3 regions of the Streptomyces sp. NPDC048612 genome follow, and region 2 is predicted to be linked to each of the others. Evidence: riboswitches for the same ligand, from Rfam matches in the RefSeq annotation. Region 2 holds a riboswitch; each other region holds the start of a gene.
The links. Region 2 has a riboswitch for thiamine pyrophosphate ahead of thiC (phosphomethylpyrimidine synthase ThiC). Riboswitches for the same ligand answer to the same signal wherever they lie in the genome.
Positions count from the first base shown of each region.

Region 1 (7,793 bases), on a different contig from region 2:
CACCGCGCTCGCCGTGCTCGTGTGGCGGATGACCGAGGCGCCCGAGAACTATCTGCGGGACGTCACCGCCGGCGTCTTCGCGGCGTTCTATGTGCCGTTCCTCGCGACGTTCGTGGCGCTGATGCTCGCGGCCGAGGACGACGGGCCGCAGCGGGTGCTGACGTTCCTGCTGCTGACGGTCGTCAGCGACACCGGTGCGTACGCGGTCGGCTGGCGGTTCGGGAAGCACAAGCTCGCGCCGCGCATCAGCCCCGGGAAGACCCGCGAGGGACTCGTCGGCGCGGTGCTCTTCGCGATGGCGGCCGGTGCGCTGTGCATGGAGTTCCTCATCACGGGCGGCGCCTGGTGGCAGGGCCTGCTGCTCGGCCTCGCCGTCGCGGCCAGCGCGACCCTCGGCGACCTCGGCGAATCCATGATCAAGCGGGACCTCGGCATCAAGGACATGGGCACCTTGCTCCCCGGTCACGGCGGCATCATGGACCGGCTCGACTCGCTGCTGCCGACCGCGCCCGTGGTCTGGCTGCTGTTCGTGGTCTTCGTGGGCTCCGGCTGACCGCTGGGTACTCGCAGATGAGGGCAGGGAGAGGAATCCTCTCCCTGCCCTTTTCCGTGCCTTCCCTCCCCTGAGTCCGCCCGCCGGCTATCAGGGTGGCGACAGGGTCTCGACCGCCGCGCGCAGCGGCTCCGGCGACGTGGCGAACTCGCCGAGGAACGGATACGACAGTTCCGTGACCAGGAACAGGTTGGTGGCGACGAGGACGCTCACCGCCGCGACCATCCCGTAGTGGATCAGGGCCTGCTCGGAGCCGAAGGTGGCGGAGAATCCGAGGACCAGTCCACTGGTCAGAAGGACCGCGAGCCACAGGGACAGGGGCGGGCCGATGTTGGTGCGTGCCTCGAGCAGTCGTTCCGTGCGGGCGAGGCTCAGTTCCCTCAGGGACGCGAGCGAGCTGGTGAGGAAGGCCCGCTGGGTGTCGTTGCGGGGCTGAATGCGCTCGTACGTGCTGTGCAGGCGGTTCAGCGCGTTCTCGGCCCCGGGCGTGGCATCGCCTGCCGCGGCCCGGGGCCACTCGGCCGCCGCCGCGCGTCCGTACGCCAACAGGCTCTGCCTGATCCGTGCGCTCTCGGCCCTGCCGAACACCTCGCGGCTCCTGGCCAGCTGCGTCGCCATGGCGCCCTCGGTCCGGGTCGTCTGGTCCGCGGCGTTCACCTGGCCCCATAGGGCGAGAACGATGAAGCCGATGAGGAATCCGTAGACGACCGCGATCACGGGGAAGAGGAACTGCGCGATCTCGTTCTGCTCGCCCCGCTTGACGCGGGGGATGCGGTGCCGGACCACCGCCTGGAAGGCCGCCGTCCCGCCGGCGATGCCGACGACGAGCCCGGCCAGCAGCAGCCAGGAAGGCACGTTGATCACGATCCAACGGGTCACGGCCACTGCTCCACGCTCCTGACGTACCCCACACCCGCCACCATGGCGCGGTGGCCAACGAAGGCGGCGGGGGGTGGACACGTCGGCTTGGTCTCTTTGGTGGGGCGCGGCTGCGAGAGGCTTGGTCCGGCTCGGCGCCTCGCACCGGCAGGCGGACCACCACGGGTGACTGTGCTCTCCGTGGCCCAGTGTTCCGACCTGGGCTTTCCGGATTGGTCCGCGAGTTACTTCAGTGCTGCCGCCACAGCGGACGTATGCGACGGGCAGTAGACGGGCGGGGCTTCGGTAACGATGGCCAGCCCCTTCGCTCCCGGGTATGCGGCCTGCGCGGTTTCGAGTACTTCTCGGGGGCTGTCACCCGCATCGAGTTCTGTACATATGAGCTGCCCCTGAACTCCGAGGTCGTCGGCTTCCACCGGTCCGAGTCCGGGGGCGCGGGTTTTCACGGCGTCGGCGTATCGATCGTCCTTGTCTGATGATGCGGGAACCTCGTCCACGACGTCGGGGGAGGGCGAATGAGGTTCCGGGCTATCAGGCACCGAGGGCAATCCGCAGGCTTCGCGGGTGGCGGCGACAGAGAACATCACAGGGCCGTCCCGCTGCACTTTCTGCTTGCAGATGATCCATGTATCGAATGTGGAATCACTGCGATCCGCTTTCGTTTCTACGTCCAGATAGGCCCTCAACGTCATCGGCGAGCTCAGTACGGAATCTGCTTCGCTCTTGGTCTTGCCGACAAAGTCAGCGATGGACGGCCGAGGTGAGGCCGTTTTCTTCCCCTCGTCGTTGTGTGGAGTGCCGCTGCACCCGGCCAGGGTGACGACCAGAAGCGCACAGGTGGCCGCGTTACGTCCTCGCACAATCCATCCCCCCGTTCTGAAGCTCTCGGTAGGGCACTGTAGCGCTCTGTTGCTCAGGCGCGAACGGCCACGGTGTGGACCTGCAGATATTCAGTTCATTGAGATTCCCCAACAGGGCTCAGAGCAAGAAGCCCCGTTAAGAATCGGCCCTAAAACCCCTCTCCTGCCCCTAGGCTTGGCCTGCACGCTTTTTAGTGGCGCCTGCCCAGTACGCTTCAGGGAGAGGAGTTGCGTGTTCCACCTGGATGCTTGTATACCTCGTCTCAGGTTCGCTGCAGAGCCGTCCTCATCTCGTCGGTTAACGCGCTGCGGGCCTCGCGAGCGGCCCGCCAGGCACGGAGGTACTCCACGGAGTCCGAGTCATGACCGGCAACCACGACGTCGTGGAAGTCGAGCACGCTGAGAGTGGCGCGTCCGGCCATTTCGACAACCGGCTGCTGGGCCACCAATTGCAGTTGATGCTGTGCTGCGTACACACCATGCTCGCCGATCGCGACGTGACCGTTGCCGATGCGTTCCGGACGAAGCTCGCCCCGGGAAAATGCGTCCCGGGCCTGAGCGAGTGCCGTGAGGTATTCCATGCAGGCGGTGCGCAGTGCATCACGCTCCCGCTCTGATGTGTCACGGCGCCATCGGACGTGGTCAGCAACGAGCGTGCTGACCACACCAAGAACCGTGCCCAGAGCCGTGGCAACAACCGCTGACCACTGCATGTGCCCCCCCCACGAGCTTGCCTGGGCCCGAGCCCAGAGCCACTGCCAACCCTTGGTTGCCATCGGATCATGGCGGAGCGGGGTTCGACAGCCTTGCGGAACGCATCGCCTGACATGCATCGCTGACATCAACGACTACCGACCAGCAGGCCCGTCGCGGCGATCACTGCCAGACCTGCAAAGCAGTAGTCCCAAGGGCGGTAGCGTCCAGGCCCATGACTTCGTCTCCTGACCGCGTGGATAGCAGGGAAGCGCTGGCGTCGTTTGTCCGCTCCCTGCACCGTGACTATGCCGACAGCGCCGCCTCGTGGGACAACGCCGACCTTGGTGACTTCCTGGAGGCTCTCGCCGCTTGGGTCGATGACGCGGCCGGCTGGTATCGGAGTGCCGGTCACGACCTACCTGACAACGGTGACTGGGTCTTCTTCGCCAGAGCCCTGAGCGCAGCCACCGTTTACGAGTAGCACCCTGACCAGAGTCCTGGGCCGTGCGAGGCGGACTGCCTACGGCAGGAGGCCACACCGCGTGACTATCCCCTCGCAGCTCCGACCTGGGCCCCCGTAAATGATCTGCCACACTGGACCCACCATGCCTGCACCCGGAGAACTCACTTTTGTCGCGCCGCGCGGGGCCAAGAAGCCGCCGCGGCACCTTGCCGATCTCAGTCCTGTCGAGCGTCGCGAAGCGGTGGCTGCGATCGGGGAGAAGCCGTTTCGTGCGAAGCAGCTGTCGCAGCACTACTTCGCCCGTTATGCGCATGACCCGGCGCAGTGGACCGACATTCCGGCGGCGGCGCGCGAGAAGCTGGCGAGTGAGCTGCTGCCGGATCTGATGTCGGTCATGCGGCACATCTCGTGCGATGACGACACCACGCGCAAGACGCTGTGGAAGCTGCACGACGGGACGCTCGTCGAGTCGGTGCTGATGCGGTACCCGGACCGGGTCACCATGTGTATCTCCTCGCAGGCCGGCTGCGGGATGAACTGCCCGTTCTGCGCCACCGGCCAGGCGGGGCTGGACCGTAACCTCTCGACCGCCGAGATCGTGCACCAGATCGTCGACGGGATGCGTGCGCTGCGTGACGGGGAGGTGCCGGGCGGGCCGGCGCGGTTGTCCAACATCGTCTTCATGGGGATGGGGGAGCCGCTCGCCAACTACAAGCGGGTGGTCGGGGCGATCCGGCGGCTGACGGACCCCGAGCCGGACGGGCTGGGGCTGTCGCAGCGGGGGATCACCGTCTCCACCGTCGGCCTGGTGCCGGCGATGCTGCGGTTCGCCGACGAGGGCTTCAAGTGCCGGCTGGCCGTGTCGCTGCACGCCCCCGATGACGAGCTGCGGGACACCCTGGTGCCGGTCAACACGCGCTGGAAGGTGCGGGAGGTGCTGGACGCGGCGTGGGAGTACGCCGAGAAGTCCGGGCGGCGGATCTCGATCGAGTACGCGCTGATCCGGGACATCAACGACCAGGCGTGGCGCGGTGATCTGCTCGGGCGGCTGCTGAAGGGCAAGCGGGTCCATGTGAACCTCATTCCGCTGAACCCGACGCCCGGCTCGAAGTGGACCGCCTCGCGTCCCGAGGACGAGCGGGCGTTCGTCCAGGCCATCGAGGCGCACGGGGTGCCGGTGACCGTTCGGGACACTCGCGGCCAGGAGATCGACGGCGCCTGCGGTCAGCTCGCGGCCTCGGAGCGCTGACCGCCCGCTGGTACGGTGTGGTCGAACAAGCACACATTCCGACAGGGGAGCGCCACAGCGCTGAGAGTGCGGAAGCGCCGTAGTCCTACGGTGCCCGCAGACCCTTGAACCTCGCCCGGGTCATTCCGGGTAGGAAGTTCGGTCGTCACTCATGCTGTTGCGCCCTGCCCCGGGTCCCCTCCGTCCGGTACGTCCGCGTACGACGGAGCAGTGGAACCGGGGCAGGGCCGCGTCTCTTCCTGGCCAGCCAGGAGGAAGTCAGTGAACACCACCAGCAGGATCACCGCGGCGGTGGTGGCCGCCGCGGTCGGCACGGCCGCCCTCGCCGCCTGCGGGGGCCAGGGCGGCGGGAGCGCCGACGCCAAGACCGTCACCCTCGTCAGCCATGACTCGTTCCACGCGTCCAAGTCCGTCCTCGCCGCCTTCGAGAAGGAGAGCGGCTACAAGGTGACGGTCCTGCGGGGCGGGGACGCCGGCAAGGCCGTGAACCAGGCGATCCTGTCCAAGGGCAACCCCCAGGGCGATGTGTTCTTCGGGATCGACAACACCCTGCTCTCGCGCGGCCTGGACGAGGGGCTCTTCAGCCCGTACGAGGCCAAGGGACTGGACAAGGTGCCCGCGGAACTCCAGCTCGACAAGGGCGCGCACCGGGTCACGCCGCTCGACTACGGCGACACCTGCGTCAACTACGACCGCGGCTACTTCGACCGGCACAAGATCGCCCCGCCGAAGACCTTCGACGACCTGCTCAAGCCCCAGTACAAGGGCATGCTCCTCACGGAGAACCCCGCCACGTCCTCGCCGGGGCTCGCCTTCCAGCTCGGCACCATCGCCAAGTACGGCGAGAAGGGCTGGCAGAGCTACTGGAAGAAGCTCAAGGCCAACGGTGTCGAGGTCGTGGACGGCTGGGACCAGGCCTACAACGACCGGTTCTCCGGCTCCGCGGCCGGCAAGGGCAAGGGCGACAAGCCGCTGGTGGTCTCGTACGCCTCCAGCCCGCCCGCCGAGGTGCTCGCCAAGAAGCCCGCGCCCAAGGAGGCGCCGACCGGTGTCGCGGCCGGCACCTGCTTCCGGCAGATCGAGTTCGGCTGTCTGCTCAAGGGCGCGCGGAACGAGAAGGGCGGCAAGGCGCTGCTGGACTTCCTGCTGAGCAAGAAGTTCCAGGAGGACGTACCGCTGAAGATGTTCGTCAACCCGGCCCGTGCGGACGCCGCGGTGCCGGAGGTGTTCACCCGCTACGGCACGGCGATCGACAAGCCGACGACGCTGGCCCCCGCGGCGGTCACGAAGAACCGCGAACAGTGGATCAAGCAATGGTCCTCGCTCGTACTGAAGTAACGCCCCCGGACACCACGGGTGCCCGGCGCGGCAGGCCCGCGCGGGGAACGGCGGTGCGGCTCGGCCTGATGGCGGTGCCGCTCGCCTTCTTCGCGCTGTTCTTCGCCTACCCCGTGGTGGCCATCGTCGGGCGGGGGCTCAAAGACGGCGGGCAGTGGCAGCTCGGCCGGTTCGGTGCCGTGCTGAGCGACCCGGACATCGTCCATGTGCTGTGGTTCACCGTCTGGCAGGCGGCCGCCTCGACCGGGCTGACCCTGCTGATCGCGCTGCCCGGCGCCTACGTCTTCGCGCGCTTCGACTTCCCCGGAAAGCAGCCGCTGCGGGCGGTCGTGGCGGTGCCGTTCGTGCTGCCGACCGTCGTCGTCGGCTCCGCCTTCCTCGCGCTGCTGGGGCGGGGCGGGCTGCTGGACGACCTGTGGGGCGTGCGCCTGGACACCTCGGTGTGGGCGATCCTGCTGGCGCATGTCTTCTTCAACTACGCCGTGGTCGTCCGGACCGTCGGCGGGCTCTGGGGGCAGCTCGACCCGCGGCAGGAAGAGGCGGCGCGGGTGCTGGGAGCCGGGCGGTTCGAGGCCTGGCGGCGGGTGACGCTGCCCGCGCTGGGGCCGGCCGTCGCGGCCGCCGCCCTGATGGTCTTTCTGTTCACCTTCACCTCCTTCGGGGTGGTGCAGATCCTGGGCGGCCCCGCCTTCTCCACGCTGGAGGTGGAGATCTACCGGCAGACCGCGGACTTCCTGGACCTGCCGACCGCCGCCGTCCTCACCCTGGTCCAGTTCGCCGCGGTGCTGGGCGTACTGGCGCTGCACGCCTGGACCGTGCGCCGCCGGGAGTCCGCGCTCCGGCTCGTGGACGCGGCGCGCACCGCCCACCGGCCGCGCGGCCCCGGCCAGTGGGCGCTGCTGTGGGGCACGCTCGCCGTCATCGCCGTCCTGCTCCTGGCGCCGCTGCTGGTGCTCGTGGAGCGGTCGTTCGCCGGGCCGGACGGCTACGGAACGGTCTTCTACACCTCGCTGGGGTCCGCCGCGAACGCCGACAGCACCTTCGCCGTCGCCCCCCTGGACGCCCTGGGGAACTCCCTGGCCTACGGGGCGGCGGCCACCGCGATCGCGCTGGTGGTGGGCGGACTGGCGGCCGCCGCGCTGACCCTGCCCCGGCTGCGCCGCGGCCCGTCCGGGCGGACCCCCGCGATCAGCCGGTTCGTCCGCGGTTTCGACGCCCTGCTGATGCTGCCCCTGGGGGTCTCCGCGGTGACCGTGGGCTTCGGCTTTCTGATCAGCCTCGACGCGCCCCCGCTCGATCTGCGTGCCTCGTGGTGGCTGGTGCCGCTCGCCCAGGCGCTGGTCGGGGTGCCGTTCGTGGTCCGCACGATGCTGCCGGTGCTCCGGGCGGTCGACGGCCGGCTGCGGGAGGCGGCCGCCGTGCTCGGTGCCTCACCCTGGCAGGTGTGGCGCGAGGTCGACCTGCCGCTGGTGCGGCGGGCGCTGCTGATCGCCGCGGGCTTCGCCTTCGCCGTGTCGCTCGGTGAGTTCGGCGCGACGGTCTTCATCGCGCGCCCGGACCAGCCGACGCTGCCGGTCGCCGTGGCCAGGCTGCTGGGACGTGCGGGCGAGCTCAACTACGGGCAGGCGATGGCCCTGTCGACCCTTCTGATGGTGGTGTGCGCCGCCGCGCTGCTGGTACTGGAGCGCCTCCGCCCCCTCGACCGATCCGGGGAGTTCTAGATGACGGCACGGACCGGCACCACCACGGCGCGGG
Region 1 is NZ_JBICVV010000022.1:55,758-63,550, reverse strand. It holds gene ACGFN2_RS27815 (phosphatidate cytidylyltransferase) at 1-553, shown strand, start outside; gene ACGFN2_RS27810 (hypothetical protein) at 644-1,438, opposite strand; gene ACGFN2_RS27805 (DUF732 domain-containing protein) at 1,657-2,292, opposite strand; gene ACGFN2_RS27800 (hypothetical protein) at 2,655-2,909, shown strand; gene ACGFN2_RS27795 (hypothetical protein) at 3,221-3,469, shown strand; gene rlmN (23S rRNA (adenine(2503)-C(2))-methyltransferase RlmN) at 3,594-4,700, shown strand; TPP riboswitch at 4,734-4,854, shown strand; gene ACGFN2_RS27785 (thiamine ABC transporter substrate binding subunit) at 4,962-6,038, shown strand; gene ACGFN2_RS27780 (ABC transporter permease) at 6,014-7,759, shown strand; gene ACGFN2_RS27775 (ABC transporter ATP-binding protein) at 7,760-7,793, shown strand, end outside.
Region 1: another riboswitch for thiamine pyrophosphate. It lies ahead of ACGFN2_RS27785 (thiamine ABC transporter substrate binding subunit); the one in region 2 lies ahead of thiC (phosphomethylpyrimidine synthase ThiC).

Region 2 (7,793 bases):
GCCGCCGGTGGTGGAGTGGGCCGACTTCCGCGCCACCGCGCACGCCCACGCGATCGGGCAGTGTCTTCTGGCGCAGCTCGACGAGCCGACGCGGAAGGATCATCTCGCGCGCCATCCCGTCCAGTCGATAACGCCCTTTTCCGTGTCATCTGAGGGCGAATTGCTGCGGCGTTTGGATACGGTGCGTCGCGGTCACGCCGCTTACGAGCGTCAGGAATATGCCCTGGGCACGGTGTGTGCCGCCATTCCCGTCCAGGTGGGGGCGGCCGCCGCGACGTTGGCGGTTTCGTTGCCCGTGGACGAACTGCGTCGATTGCGGTCCGTCACAGACCGACTACGGAAAATGGCGGAGACGACACTAACGACACTCGCCTTCTCTATCAGTATCTGAAAACTCACTCCTTGTGATCTGCTGGCGCGTGGCAGACGATGGCGCCAATAGGGCTACCGGGGGTTTTCCCGGCCATCTCCGATCAAGTGCGGGGCAGTGGTTGATGACCGACACAGTTCAGGCAGAAGTGATCATGAGCTTCGTCGTCTCGGAGGAGCTTGCGTTCCGGATTCCGGTGGAGCTGGACTTCGCCAGCGCCGATCCGTACGCCGTCCGCCTCACCTTCGACCTGCCCGGGGATGCGCCGGTGACCTGGGCGTTCGGCCGGGAACTGCTGTTGGACGGGCTGAGTCGGCCGTCCGGTGAGGGGGATGTGCGGATCGAGCCGGCCTCCCCCGAGAACCTCAGCGATGTCCTCATCAGCCTCCAGGTCGGCGCCGAGTCTGCGCTGTTCCGGGTGAGCGCGGCGCCGCTGGTGGCCTTCCTGGACCGCACGGACCGGCTGGTGCCGCTGGGCAAGGAAGAGGTCTGCGACACCCTCGAGGCCGTGCTGGACCGGATTCTCACGGAGGCCCCGGCCGGCTGACCGGCACATCTCCGCCCTCCCCCGCTCCCGTCCCCGTCCTCACTGCTTACGCCGCTTGCCGCGTCCCCCACGTCGTCCCGGCCGGCCGCCCGTGGGGTTCGTCGGCACGCCGCCGGTGGCCTCGGTCCCGGAGGCCGCCCCGGCCGGGGCTCCGGCCCCCAGGTCGTCACTCGCCGGTGCGGCCCGCCCCTTCCGGGCCGCCGGGGCCTGCCGGTCCGCCGAGACGACCAGCGCGGCCAGCAGCGTGGTCAGCGGCACCGCGGCGACCAGTCCGATGCTGCCCACGAGCGTGCGGACGATCTCCTCCGCGACCACCTCGCTCGAAGCGACCGTACCGACGCTGCTCTGTGCGATCGAGAACAGCAACAGCAGGGGCAGTGCGGCACCCGCGTAGGCCAGCACCAGGGTGTTGACGACGGACGCGATGTGATCCCGGCCGATGCGCATCGCGGCGCTGTACAGCTTGCGCCAGCCGGCCGACGGGTCCGCCTCCTTGAGTTCCCAGACCGCGGCGGTCTGGGTCACCGTCACATCGTCGAGCACACCCAGCGAACCGATGATGATCCCCGCCAGCAGCAGACCGCGGATCTCGATGTCCGGGTACAGACCGTGCACCAGCCCGGTCGTGTCATCCGTGTTGCCGGTCAGCAGCGCCCAGCCGATGAAGACCGATCCGAGCAGCCCGATCAGCAGCAAGGACGCGAGTGTGCCGAGCACGGCCACGGAGGTACGGGCGGTCAGCCCGTGGCACAGGTACAGCGCGATCAGCATGATCGCGCTGCCCCCGATCACCGCCACCACCAGCGGATTGGAGCCCTGGAGGATCGCCGGAAGGATGAACAGCGTCAGGACCACGAAGCTGGCCGCCAGCGCCACCAGCGCGAGGACGCCACGCAGCCGGCCGACGATCACGACCGCGAAGGCAAAGATCGCGGCCAGCAGCCACATCGGCAGCGACCGGTCCACATCGCTGACCGAGTACTGGAGATCCTTCGGCGCCTTGGGGGAGTACGCCACCACCACCTCCTGGCCGGTGGTGTAGTGGCGCAGCGCGTCCGGTGTCACCACGGTCCGGAAGGTGTGCCCCTTGTTCTGGCCGGTGGTGACTTCGATCGTCGCCTGCTGGCAGGGCTTTCCCTTGTCCGCTCCCGCGGCCGGTGGCTGCCCCGTCGGCGACGGGGGTTGGGGCTGCTGCTCGGCATGGACATCCGCGCAGTTCACCTCCACCACTTTGATCACTCGGGCCGTCTCGGTGGGCTGGTCGAAGCCGACCCCCGACGGTTTGTGCGGCGGTGCTCCGCCGGGCCAGAGCACGACCAGGCCGACCGCCACAGCGGCCGCGAACGGGATCAGCACCGCCGCGATGACCTTGCGCAGATGCCGGGAGACGGGTGCGGCAGGGCCATGGCCGTGCCCGTGGGAGTGCGGGGCGGAGGGGCTGTGGGACTCATGAGGCGACACCGCCCGATCATCGCAAGAACTCAAGGGGCCCACTGTTCACCGCGCCACATCGGCCGCTACCGTGGTGGCACCTTTGCAATCGCGGGAGCTCGGAGCACCGGGCTGAGAGGGCGCTGACCTTCGTCCCAGCGGCGTTTCACGTGAAACGCCGGCGGACGGAAGCCGCTGCGTCGACCGCCGAACCTGTTACCGGGTAATGCCGGCGTAGGGAGTTGGGTCTCCATGACTCTGCAGGATGCACGCACGCCCGAAAACGGTGCCAACGACGGCGAAAAGCCGCAGATCGGCTGGCACAAGGGCTATGTCTCCGGATCGCGTCCCGACCTTCGGGTACCGGTCCGGCGGGTGCACCTCACCAACGGCAAGGACGTGACGCTCTACGACACGTCAGGGCCGTACACCGATCCCAATATCGAAACCGACGTCCGCCGTGGTCTGGCACCGCTGCGGGAGAACTGGATCATCGGCCGCGGTGACACCGAGGAGTACGCGGGCCGCCCCATGCGGCCGGAGGACGACGGCCTCAAGCACACCTCGCCGCGCGGCGGACTCAAGAACCTCGACGCGGTCTTCCCCGGGCGCCCCCGTCAGCCGCGCCGCGGCCGTGAGGGCGCGGTCACCCAGCTCGCGTACGCCCAGCGCGGCGAGATCACCACGGAGATGGAGTACGTCGCCCTCCGTGAGAAGGTCACGCCCGAGTTCGTCCGCGACGAGATCGCGGCCGGCCGCGCGGTGCTGCCCGCCAACGTCAACCACCCGGAGATCGAGCCGATGATCATCGGCAAGAACTTCCTGGTGAAGGTGAACGCCAACATCGGCAATTCCGCCGTCACTTCCTCCATCGAGGAGGAGGTGGAGAAGATGACCTGGGCGACCCGTTGGGGCGCCGACACGGTCATGGACCTCTCCACCGGCCGCAACATCCACACCACCCGCGAGTGGGTGCTGCGCAACTCCCCCGTCCCCATCGGCACCGTTCCCCTCTACCAGGCGCTGGAGAAGGTCGACGGCAAGGCCGAGGAACTGACCTGGGAGATCTACAAGGACACCGTCATCGAGCAGGCCGAACAGGGCGTCGACTACATGACGGTGCACGCCGGTGTGCTGCTCCGCTATGTGCCGCTCACGGCCCGCCGCAAGACCGGCATCGTCTCCCGCGGCGGTTCGATCATGGCCGCCTGGTGCCTGGCGCACCATCAGGAGTCGTTCCTCTACACGCACTTCGAGGAGCTCTGCGAGATCCTCGCCTCCTACGACGTCACCTTCTCGCTCGGTGACGGTCTGCGCCCCGGCTCCATCGCGGACGCCAACGACGAGGCGCAGTTCGCGGAGCTGCGGACGCTCGGCGAGCTGAACACCATCGCCAAGCGGCACGGCGTACAGACCATGATCGAGGGCCCGGGGCATGTCCCGATGCACAAGATCAAGGAGAACATCGACCTCCAGCAGGAGATCTGCGAGGAGGCGCCGTTCTACACGCTCGGCCCGCTGACCACCGACATCGCCCCGGCCTACGACCACATCACCTCCGGTATCGGCGCGGCGATGATCGCCTGGTGGGGCACCGCGATGCTCTGCTACGTCACGCCCAAGGAGCACCTGGGCCTGCCGGACCGCGACGACGTCAAGACCGGTGTCATCACCTACAAGATCGCGGCCCATGCGGCGGACCTGGCCAAGGGCCACGCGGGCGCCCAGGAGTGGGACGACGCGCTCTCGGACGCCCGCTTCGAGTTCCGCTGGGAGGACCAGTTCAACCTGGCCCTCGACCCGGACACGGCCCGCGCCTTCCATGACGCGACGCTGCCCGCCGAACCGGCGAAGACGGCTCACTTCTGCTCGATGTGCGGCCCGAAGTTCTGCTCGATGAAGATCAGTCAGGACATCCGCCGCGAGCACGGCGGCGATCTGGCCGTCGACCCCGAGGCCGGCATGGCCGAGAAGTCGAAGGAGTTCGCGGCGGCGGGCAACCGCGTCTATCTGCCGATCGCGGACTAGCCGTCCCGTCTGGCCGTTCCGCCCGGACGCACTCGGGGAAAGGCCCCTGCCCGACGACGGGCGGGGGCCTTCCCGGTGCCGGCGCCACGGCGCGCGCCCACCGAGGCCGCAGGACCGTACCCGCGCGGGCTCGGCCCGAAAGCGCCGCCCTACTCCTGCTGGTGATCCGGCCCGCCGTAGTCCGGGCTGGTGAAGTCCGGGCTGGAGTAGCGCGGGCGGGAGCCCAAGGAGCCGCTGTCGGGGCTGGTGAACTCGGGGCGGGTGTAGCCGAGGGTGGGGATACGGCTCTCGGAGGACGTGGTCCGGCGTGGGACATGGCGTTCGGGGCCGTCGTCCGGGCCGGCGGTGGGGTCGGTGAGGGCCGTGCGGAGGAAGGGCAGCAGACCGCGTTCCAGGAGGGCGCGGTGCCAGTCCTCGCGGGCCCGGTCCAGTGCCTCGGCCGGTTCGGCTCCGGCGACCTGGGCGGACGCGCCGTTGCGCAGCGCCGTGAGGAGCAGTCCGGCCATGGCGACGAGACCGCCCGCCGCGGTCAGCGCCGCGAAGATCCAGCCGACGCTGATCAGCGGCTGGGCCAGGGATTTGTCGGGGCTGATGGCGCGCAGCACGTACCCGATGAGGAGGAAGAGGACCGCGGCGATACCGGCGAGCAGGGGCGCGAGCACGGCGATCATGGCGGTCAGCCCCGCGCCGGTGCTTTCGGCCGCTTCCAGGATCGTGGCGCTGTCCGGGTCCGGACTCCCGCCGGCGGCCACGCTCTGCTCCTCGCCGCCCGTATCGGCGGCGGACGCGAGGGGCGCCGGTGCGCGCAGTGCGGCGCGGAGCTGCACATAGCGTTGGTATTCGGCCGCGGCGCAGGCGGCGATGGCGGTGGTCGCGCCGAGCGCCATCGTGCGCAACTGCTCGGTGTTGAGCGGGTGTCCCGTGGCGTCGGTCAGGTCGTCCGGGCGGTATGGGGCGGTACGCAGCGCCTCATCGAGGATGCGCGCGAAGTCCGCGCGGTCCTCGTTCAGCAGGTGCGGAGCGCTGTTCATATGGGTCCCCCGATGCTCCGTAGGGCCGTACGGCCGGCGTTGGCCGGGCAGTGGGCGGAAACGGAGGAGAGCCTGCTACGGATAGACCGATGGTAGAGCGACTCCGGCACGCCGTGACAGAGAGTTTGCGGAAATTGAGTAATGCCACGACCGGTTTTTGCCGGTGCCGCCCCCGGCTTTCGTCCTGCCGCCGGCCGACCGGCGGCAGACTCCTCCGGCAATTCTCAGCCGGCCAGCGGAAGTTGAACGACCAACAGTTTTCCGGCCATCGTGACACCGCCGTCCATGGCGATCGCCAGACCGTCGGCGTAGACATGCGGACCGTCGACGGCGATGGCCTCGCTCTCGCCTTCCTCCGCGCCGACCTCGCCCAGCAGATACGGGATCGGGCTGTGGCCGTGGACCACGCGGTCACCGCCGTAGGCGTCGAGGAGTTCCCGGACGGCGTCCGAGCCGGACTCGTCGCGGAAGGCGAAGCGCTTGGTGAACTTCCGGAACAGATCCCAGACTTCATCCGCTTCACTGCGGGTGAGTACGTCGTGGACGGTGTCGTTGACGGCCTCGATGGAGTCGCCGTATTCGAGGTAGGCGGTGGTGTCGGAGTGCACGAGCAGATGCCCGTCCTCCTCCATCACGGCGTCGAGCCGGGCCATCCACTGGAGGTGGTGGTCCTCCAGGCGGTCCATGTCGGACTTCTGGCCGCCGTTGAGGAGCCAGGCGGCCTGGAAGGACGCGGTGCCGGCGCCGGACTGTACGGGCGTGTCGCCGAACCGCTTGGCGCCCAGCAGCAGCAGTTCGTGATTGCCCATCAGGGCCTTGCAGTAGCCGCCGGCCGCAGCGGCCTCGGCGGAGAGCTGCATGACGAGGTCGATGACGCCGATCCCGTCCGGGCCGCGGTCGGTGAAATCGCCGAGGAACCAGAGCCGGGCGTTGCCCGCCGCCCAGTTGCCGTCGGCGTCGATCAGGCCCTCGGCGGCCAGCGCCTCACGCAGCTCGTCGTAGTAGCCGTGCACATCGCCGACGACGTACAACGGGCCCATGCCCTCGGGCGCGTCGGGGTCCCCGGCCGGCTCGGGCACCGGGACGACCGCCGGGCGGTCGATGAGGGTGTCCGTACGGCCGGGGGTGATGACCGGGAGGTCCCGCGCGGTCGGGGTGTACTCCTCGGGCAGCTCGGCGGGCGGTGCCGCGGGGGGCGCGGCCGGGGCGCCCGCGGGCAGGTGGAGCGGCGGGCCGACGGGCGGCACGGGGGACCCTGCGGGCGTGCCGGAAGGCACTCCTGGCGGCGGAGCAGGCGCCGGAGTTTCTCCCGCCATGGTCCGCACCATGGGTCCCAGACTGGCCCCCTGAGTCATCGACCCCTCCACCTCGCGCCGCCGTGCACCTCTCGGACCTTTGCCTGGTCGACGGCGGTCCGCAGTGTCGTCCGCCCATCATAGGAATGCTGGTCGCGGGTTGTGACGCACCCGGGGGTGGTCAATCCACCGGAGCCCGGCATTCGAGGCTGGTTTATCCCGTGATCGCCCTGTTTTTTCCTGGTAGCTGAGAACGCCCGGTCGTCCGTATGCGGGAGCCCCTTCAGTCGCCTGCCGGTCCCCGCGGCGGACTGACGGTCGTGCGCGGTGACCTTCGCTGGGACGAGGCACGGACGATGAGATCCGTGGGTATCACCTGTTCGATGGGCCGGCCGTGGTCCAGCCCTTCGATCGCGTCGATGAGGATCTGGATGACGGCGGTGCCGATGCGTCGCGGTTTGAGGCTCAGCGTGGTGATCGGCGGTTCGGTGGCGGCGTAGAGCGTGGACTCGCTGCAGCAGACCAGCAGGAGGTCCTCCGGCACCCGCAGGCCGTAGCGCCGGGCGGCGGCGAGCAGGTCCGTGCCGTTGGGGTCGAAGAGCCCGTAGACGGCGTCCGGGCGGTCCGGGCGGGCCAGCAGCCGGTCGGCGGCGACGGCCCCCGCGCACGGGTCGTGCGCCGGGTAGGACTCGTACACCGGATCTTGGCCGACCCGCTCGCACCAGTGCAGATAGGCGGTGGTCGAGAGCCGGGTGTAGGTGTCGGTGGTGTTGCCCGTGAGGAGTCCGATGCGGCGGGCGCCGGCGTCGGCGAGATGGTCGAGCAGGCCGAGGACGGCCGCCTCGTGATCGTTGTCGACCCAGCCGGTGACCGGCAGCGTGCCGCCGGGGCGGCCGTCGGAGACGACGGGGATGCCGTGCCGGACGAGTTCGGTGACGACGGGGTCGCCGTCGGCGGGGTCGATGACGACGGTCCCGTCGAGGGCGACGTTGGACCACACGTCGTGGCGGGAGGTCGCCGGGAGGATGACCAGCGCATAGCCGCGGGCCAGGGCCGCCGAGGTGGCGGCTCGGGCCATCTCGGCGAAGTAG
Region 2 is NZ_JBICVV010000002.1:559,131-566,923, reverse strand. It holds gene ACGFN2_RS05815 (IclR family transcriptional regulator) at 1-391, shown strand, start outside; gene ACGFN2_RS05810 (SsgA family sporulation/cell division regulator) at 495-917, shown strand; gene ACGFN2_RS05805 (YibE/F family protein) at 957-2,378, opposite strand; TPP riboswitch at 2,450-2,606, shown strand; gene thiC (phosphomethylpyrimidine synthase ThiC) at 2,601-4,376, shown strand; gene ACGFN2_RS05795 (hypothetical protein) at 4,526-5,407, opposite strand; gene ACGFN2_RS05790 (metallophosphoesterase) at 5,632-6,735, opposite strand; gene ACGFN2_RS05785 (LacI family DNA-binding transcriptional regulator) at 6,986-7,793, opposite strand, start outside.

Region 3 (7,793 bases), on a different contig from region 2:
GGGCCGGAGGGGCCTGGTGTGTGGACGTAAAGCGAAGCAGTCCACACACCAGGCCCCTCCGGCCCGTCACCGCACTCCGACAGCCCCGCGCAGCGGACCCCGCCCGCCGCAGGCGCAACGGCGGGGAAGCGCAAGCATCACCCGCGCCCACGCCCCGCGCAGCGGAGCCGAAACGGCGCGAGCCACCACGGCGGGAAAGCCGAAAACGTGGGGGCTAAAAAGCGGGCCGCTCAGGGTCAAAGGCCGCCACACCCTCCGCCGGCGAGGACGCCACCGCGAACCGCCGGGGCGGAATACGGCCGGCTCGGTGGGCCAAGCGTCCCGCCGCCACCGCGTGCCGCATGGCCGTCGCCATCAGCTCCGGCTCCTGGGCCCGGGTCACCGCGGAGGCCAGCATCACCGCGGCGCAGCCCAGTTCCATGGCCAGGGCGGCGTCCGAGGCCGTGCCGGCGCCCGCGTCGAGGATGACGGGGACGGTGGCCCGTTCGGTGATCAGCTGGAAGTTGTGCGGGTTGCGGATGCCCAGGCCGGAGCCGATCGGCGAGCCCAGGGGCATGATCGCGGCGCAGCCCACGTCCTCCAGCTTGCGGGCCAGCACCGGGTCGTCGTTCGTATAGGGCAGCACGGTGAAGCCGTCGTCCACCAGGGTCTCGGCGGCGTCGAGGAGCTCGATGGGGTCGGGCAGCAGGGTCCGCTCGTCGGCGACGACCTCCAGCTTGATCCAGTCCGTGCCGAGCGCCTCGCGGGCGAGCCGGGCGGTGAGCACCGCCTCACCGGCGGTGAAGCAGCCCGCGGTGTTCGGCAGCACCTGGATCTTGTGGCGTTCCAGTACGGACAGCACCGAGCCCTGCACGGTCGGGTCCAGCCGCCGCATGGCGACCGTGGTCAGCTCCGTACCGGAGGCGAGCAGCGCCCGTTCCATCACGTCGAGGCTGGGCGCGCCGCCGGTCCCCATGATCAGCCGGGACGCGAAGGTGGTGCCGGCGAGGGTGAACGGATCGTCGGTCATGTCTGCGGATCAGCCTCCCTGGACCGCGGTGAGCACCTCGACGCGGTCGCCGTCGCCGAGCGGGGTGGCGGGCCACTGGGTGCGCGGCACCACGGTTTCGTTGACCGCCGCGGCCACCCCGGCGGGTGCCTGGGACAGGGTCGCGACGAGCCGGTCGAGGGTGAGCCCGCCGGGGATCTCCCGGGTCTCGCCGTTGACGGACACGGACACGGTGGACGCGCTCATGCGCCGGCCTCGCTTCGTTCGGCGGGTGCGCCGTCGCCACCCGGGCACCTGGTCACGGTTCGCTTGCTCATACGGGCTGCTCCTCGGGGGCGCGGGTGCGCTCCGGCCCCGTCGTGGCGATGGGGGTCCCCCCGCGCCGTTCAGGCGTGGGGGAGAAACGCGCGGGGGAGAAGGGGCGGGCCTCTTCGGGGAGGCTCCCGGTGGCCAGCGCCTCGGCCATCGCGTCACCGGTGACCGGTGTCAGCAGCACACCGTTGCGGTGGTGGCCGGTGGCCAGGTGGAGGCCGGGCAGGGCGGTCGGCCCCAGGAGCGGCGCGTTGTCGGGGGAGGTGGGGCGCAGCCCGGCGCAGGTCTCGGTCAGCGCCAGCTCGGTGATGCCCGGGACCAGCTCATGAGCGTCCCGCAGCAGCTCGTAGACCCCGCCCGCGGTCACCGTGGTGTCCCAGCCCAGCTCCTCGCTGGTGGCGCCGACGACCAGCTCGCCGTTCTCCCGCGGCACCAGGTAGAGGGGCCCGCCGCGCACCACGGCCCGTACGGTGCGCGACAGGAAGGCGGGACTGCCCGCGGGCACCCGTGGCAGCCGCAGCCGCAGCACCTGGCCCTTGACCGGCCGCACCGGCGGCAGCACCTCGTCGGGGACCCCGGCGAGCCGGCCGCTGTGGCTGCCCGTGGCCAGGACGATCTGGCCGGCCGACAGCCGTGTGCCGTCGGCGAGTTCGGCGCCCGTGGCGCGCCCGCCGCCGACCGTCAGCCGCGCCGCCGCGCTCCGGTGGAACGCCACTCCGGCGCGCTCACAGGCGGCCAGCAGGGCGCTCACCAGCCGCCGCGGATCGACCTGGTGGTCGCCGTCCACTCGCAGCCCGCCGCGCACCCCGGGGGCCAGCATCGGCTCCAGGCGGCGGCACTCGCGGCCGGTGAGCCACTGGGAGTCCAGCCCGGAGCGGGTCTGCAGGGCGTGCAGCTCGCGCAGGTGGGCACGGTCGTCGGCGTCCAGCGCGACGGCCAGGGTGCCGCAGCGCCGGTAGCCGATCCGCTGCCCGGTGGCCTCCTCCAGCTCCTGGGTGAAGCGGGGGTAGCGCTGCGCCGAGGCGAGATTGAGGCCCAGCAGGGTCTGCTCGCCGTAGTGGAGCTCGGTGACCGCGGCCAGCATCCCGGCCGCGACCCGGGCCGCGCCGCCGCCGGGCGCGGGGTCGGCCAGCGCGACGGTCATCCCGCGGCCGGCCGCCCGCCAGGCGGTGACCAGGCCGATGACACCGCCGCCGAGGACGAGCACATCAGGACGCGGCGCGGCCGGTCCCGCCGGTGTGGCAGATGCGTGCATGAGAGTTCAGCCCCTCCCTTCGCCGGCATGACCCGGATCAGGTTCGTACGGTCGGAGGCCGGCCAGCCTCCCTCTCAGCCCGGTACGTCCGGGCTCCCGCGAGTGCGTGTAACCGTCACCCTAGTACGGTGCCGCGACGGGCCGTAAGGGACCGTCCTCCGGCCCCCGGGGGCCGGTACTCCGGGTCCCGCGGCGGTGACGGTGTGTCAGAGATCTCCTTGCGTGCTGCTGCGGGCGGCGTCACGGGCCGTCCTAGAGTGATCGGGTGAGCGAGCAGAGCAAGTCCTCCCAGGCCCCTGACCACACGCCGCGCGTCGTGATCGTCGGCGCCGGAATCGCGGGTGTGCAGACCGCGGTCGCCCTGCGCGAACAGGGCTGGCGCGGCGAGATCACGCTCCTCGGTGACGAGCCGCACCAGCCCTACGACCGCCCGCCGCTGTCCAAGGCCCTCCTGCTGGGCAAGACCGAGGGCGCCGCCTTCGACATCGACTTCGCCGGGCTCGACATCGACCTCCACCTGGGCCGCCCGGTCACCCGCCTGGTGCCGGACGCCCACCTCGTCGAGACGGCCGAGGGGCCCGTCCCCTACGACTACGCGGTCATCGCCACCGGCGCCGACCCGGTCGTGCTGCCCGGCAGTGAGGGCATGCCCGGCGTCCACCTGCTGCGTACCCTCGACGACGCCGAACGGCTGCGCCCGGTGCTCGCCGCGCAGCACGAGATCGTGGTCGTCGGGGCCGGCTGGATCGGCGCCGAGTTCGCGACCGCGGCCCGTGAGGCGGGCTGCGCGGTCACCGTCGTCGAGGCCGCCGACCGCCCGCTGGCCGGTGCGCTGCCCGCCGAGGTGGCCGCCCACATGACCGGCTGGTACGCGGACGCCGGGGCCGAGCTGCGCACCGGCGCCCGGGTCGCGTCCGTCACCGCGGGCGCGGTCACCCTCGCGGACGGCGCGACGCTGCCCGCCGACGCGGTGGTCATCGGCATCGGCGCCCGCCCCGCGACCGCCTGGCTGGCCGGCTCCGGCGTCGAGGTCTCCCCGCAGGACGGCTCCGTCCTCACCGACGACCGGCTGCGCACCTCCGTCCCCGACGTCTACGCGGTCGGCGACTGCGCCTCCTTCCCGTCCGCCCGCTACGCCACCCGCCTGCTGATCCACCACTGGGACAACGCCCTCCAGGGCCCCCGTACGGTCGCCGAGAACATCGCCCGCGGCGACGCCGAAGGGATGGTCTACGACCCCGTCCCGTACTTCTGGTCGGAGCAGTTCGGCCGCTTCGTGCAGTACGCGGGCCACCACGGGAACGCCGACGAACTGGTCTGGCGCGGCGACCCGGCCGGCGCCGCCTGGTCGGTGATCTGGCTGCGTCAGGGACGGCTCGTCGCGCTGCTGGCCGTGGGGCGGCCGCGGGACCTCGCCCAGGGGCGCAAGCTGATCGAGCGGGGCGTCGCACTGGACCGGGAGCGGGCGGCGAACGCGTCCGTACCGCTGAAGGCCGCGGCCGTGTAGCGGACTCCGGGCCGCCGGTTGCCGGGCGGCCGCCGTCACCCTCCGGTGTGCAGGAAGCCCCTGATGGCGATGCCCGGCTACCGGCTGTCAGTGCGAGGTGGCAGGCTTGTCCTGTGACCGAGATTGACGCAAACATCGATGGACTCGTCCCCGCCTGGCTCACCCTCCCCGATATCGCCGAACAGCTCGGCGTCGAGGTGACGCGCGTCCGGCAGCTGGTCAAGGAGGGCCAGCTGATCGCGGTGCGCCGCGGCGAGAACAGGGCGCTGCACGTGCCCGCCGATTTCATCCAGGACGACAAGGTGGTCAAGGGCCTCGTCGGTACCCTCACCCTCCTCAAGGACGACGGCTTCACCGACGCGGAGATGCTGGAGTGGCTGTTCACCCCGGATGAGAGCCTGCCCGGCACGCCCGCACAGGCGCTGCGCGAGAATCGCGGCACGGAGGTGAAGCGCCGGGCCCAGGCGCTCGCCGTCTGACCCGCCCGGCGCGCCCCCCTGAGGCCGCCGTACCCGCATCCGTAACCGCACCCGAGGGGCGTACGTGCCGGAAGGCCCGGCCCGTACGCCCCCGACCTGGGGGGAAGCCGCCCGATGACCACCGCACGACAGGCCCTGTCCGACGCCCGGCTCTACCTCTGCACGGACGCCCGGAAGCGGCAGGGCGACCTCCCGCAGTTCCTGGACGCGGTGCTCTCCTCGGGCGTGGACATCGTCCAGCTGCGCGACAAGGGCATGGAGGCCGGCGAGGAACTCCGGCACCTGGAGGTCTTCGCGGACGCCTGCCGGCGGCACGGCACACTGCTCGCGGTCAACGACCGGGCGGATGTCGCGCACGCGGCCGGCAGCGCGGTGCTGCACCTCGGCCAGGGTGATCTGCCGGTCCCGGCCGCCCGCGCCCTGCTCGGCCAGGACGTCCTGATAGGCCGCTCCACCCACGCCGAGCCGGAGGTGGACGCCGCGCTCACCGAGGACGGGGTGGACTACTTCTGCACGGGCCCCTGCTGGCCCACGCCCACCAAGCCGGGCCGTCACGCCCCCGGCCTCGACCTGGTCCGCTACACCGCGGCCCGCGCCCCCGAGCGCCCCTGGTTCGCGATCGGCGGGATCGACGCCGGGAATCTGGACGAGGTGCTGCGGGCCGGTGCCCGGCGGGTCGTCGTGGTCCGCGCGATCACCGAGGCGGACGACCCGGGAGCGGCGGCCGCGTCCCTGGCCAAGCGCATCCGGTCCTGGGACGCCTAGGCACACGCGTCCCGCGGGCCGCGGCACCCGGGGTGACCGGAATCACGTCCCGGCGTGCGGCCGGCGCGCGAGTGGCGGTTCTCCGTCGTCCGGGCCACCGGGAAATGTCCAGCCAGTGGACACGAACCCGACCAACCAGGCATTACGCCGAAGACGGTTGGTACGCGCCCCGCCGCTGGTTAACCTGCCGGTATGGCCCTAGGTACAGCTTCCACCAGGACTGATCGTGCGCACACGGTGCGCGAACTGCTCGCTTCCGGCAAGCAGTCCTATTCGTTCGAGTTCGCCGCCCCGAAGACCGAGAAGGGTGAGCGGACCCTGTGGAACGCCATTCGTCGGATCGAGGCCGTCTCCCCGACGTTTGTCTCCGTGACGTACGGCGCCGGTGGCACCTCCCGTGACGGCACGGTGCGCGCCACCGAGCGCATCGCCACCGACACCACCCTCACCCCGGTCGCCCACCTCACCGCCGTCAACCACTCCACCGCGGACCTGCGCAACATCATCGGCCAGTACGCCGACGCCGGAATCCGCAACATGCTCGCGCTGCGCGGGGACCCGCCCGGCGACCCGATGGGCGAGTGGGTCCGGCACCCCGACGGCGTCGACTACGCGGCCGACCTGGTCCGGCTGATCAAGGAGTCCGGCGACTTCTGCGTCGGCGTCGCGGCCTTCCCCGAGATGCATCCGCGCTCGACCGACTGGGACGCCGATGTGGCACACTTCGTCGCCAAGTGCCGGGCCGGTGCGGACTTCGCCATCACGCAGATGTTCTTCTACCCGGAGGACTACTTCCGGCTCCGGGACCGGGTCACGGCTGCGGGTTGCTCCACGCCGATCATTCCGGAGATCATGCCGGTGACGAACGTGCGCCAGATCGAACGGTTCGCTCAGCTCAGCAATGCGGCGTTCCCGCCGGAGCTGGCCGAGCGCATCCTGGCCGTCAAGGACGACCCCGCGGCGGTACGCTCCATTGGGATCGAGTACGCAACGGAACTGTGCGCACGCTTGATGGCCGAGGATGTTCCCGGGTTGCACTTCATTACCCTGAACCACTCCACGGCGACCCTGGAAATCTACGAGAATCTGGGGCTGCACCAGCAGTCCTGATCACGGTGGCCGGCGAGGCGGCGGAAGAGGGGCGTATATGGGCTGGACGATCCTCTACATCGCGTTCGGTCTGGTCGCCCTGTGGCTGCTCGGTGAGGTGCTGCTCCAGAACAAGGCACGGCTGCGCTGGCGGCTGCTCGCCTTCTCCGGCTTCCTCGGTGTGGTCATCGGCGTGGTCATCCCCTCGGTGATCGTGATCGGGCTGGGCCTGATCGCCTTCGCCCTCGGGCAGACGCAGGTCACGCTCTCCTTCCGCCGCGGCTTCACCACCGGCTGGGCGCTGGGCGTCGGCAAGTCCGGCGACAGCCGGCGCCGGCGGGCCCGCCCGTCCGGCCCGGCGGCAGCGGAACCCACCCTCCAGGTCTCCGGCCTGGAGGCGGTACCGCCCACCGGCGGCAGCGGCCCGGTCCCCGACGGCGGCCCGGACACCTTCGAGAGCACCGGCGGCTTCCAGAGCCGCGACGTCTTCGCCGCGCAGGAAACCGCCGCCGGGCAGGACGTGTTCGCGCCCCAGGACACCTTCGCCGCACAGCAGCAGACCACCGCGGGGCAGGAGGCCTTCGCCGCCCAGGAGACCTTCGTCGGGCAGGGCTCCTACGGCGGGCCGGGCGGCTACCCGTACACCCCCGACGACGGCTACCGCGGCCAGGACCCCTACCAGCCGCAGCAGGACCAGGACCCGTACGCGACGCAGGCGTTCGCCGTCCAGGACGACTACACACGGGCCGAAGCCGCCGCGGTCTACGCTCCGCAGCCGATGCCCGAGGAGACCGGCCAGTACGGCGTCTACAGCCCCGATGCCCGCGGTCAGCAGGACGGTTACGGCTACGACGCCTACAACGGCGCCGCCGCCAACGGCAACGGCTATGCGTACGACGGGAGTTACGGCCAGGGCGGCCCGGCCGCGCAGGACCCCTACGCCGACCCCTACGCGGGATACGGCGACGCCGCGGGCCAGGGCGGACAGGCGCCCTACGCCGACCCCTACCTCGGCACCCAGCCGTACGCCTACGACCCGTACCAGCAGTCCGACCCCTACGCCCAACCGCCTTACGCGGCGCAGCAGTACGACGCTCAGGGGCAGCCGCTGGGCCAGTACCCGGGCCAGGGCTACGGGGAGACCCCGCCCGGCGGCGTCTGGGTCCCCCAGCAGCGCGACGGCGACCTCCCGCCCGAGCAGCCCTACCCGCCCTACCAGCAGCCGGGCTACGACGGGCAGCAGTACCGCTACTGAGCCGCCGGCCGGGCCGGTGACGCGACGGCCGGGCGGGTGACCGTGACGGGCGCCGGAGCCGGGGCCGCGGCCGCTGCGATCCCGTCACAGACGACGGGGCGACGGGCCTCCGCGGCAAGTGGCGCCGCTCGCAAGGCCGTTGC
Region 3 is NZ_JBICVV010000020.1:150,419-158,211, reverse strand. It holds gene ACGFN2_RS26780 (thiazole synthase) at 215-1,009, opposite strand; gene thiS (sulfur carrier protein ThiS) at 1,019-1,234, opposite strand; gene thiO (glycine oxidase ThiO) at 1,302-2,555, opposite strand; TPP riboswitch at 2,553-2,665, opposite strand; gene ACGFN2_RS26765 (NAD(P)/FAD-dependent oxidoreductase) at 2,821-4,062, shown strand; gene ACGFN2_RS26760 (Rv2175c family DNA-binding protein) at 4,176-4,541, shown strand; gene thiE (thiamine phosphate synthase) at 4,656-5,306, shown strand; gene metF (methylenetetrahydrofolate reductase [NAD(P)H]) at 5,499-6,416, shown strand; gene ACGFN2_RS26745 (hypothetical protein) at 6,454-7,650, shown strand.
Region 3: another riboswitch for thiamine pyrophosphate. It lies ahead of thiO (glycine oxidase ThiO); the one in region 2 lies ahead of thiC (phosphomethylpyrimidine synthase ThiC).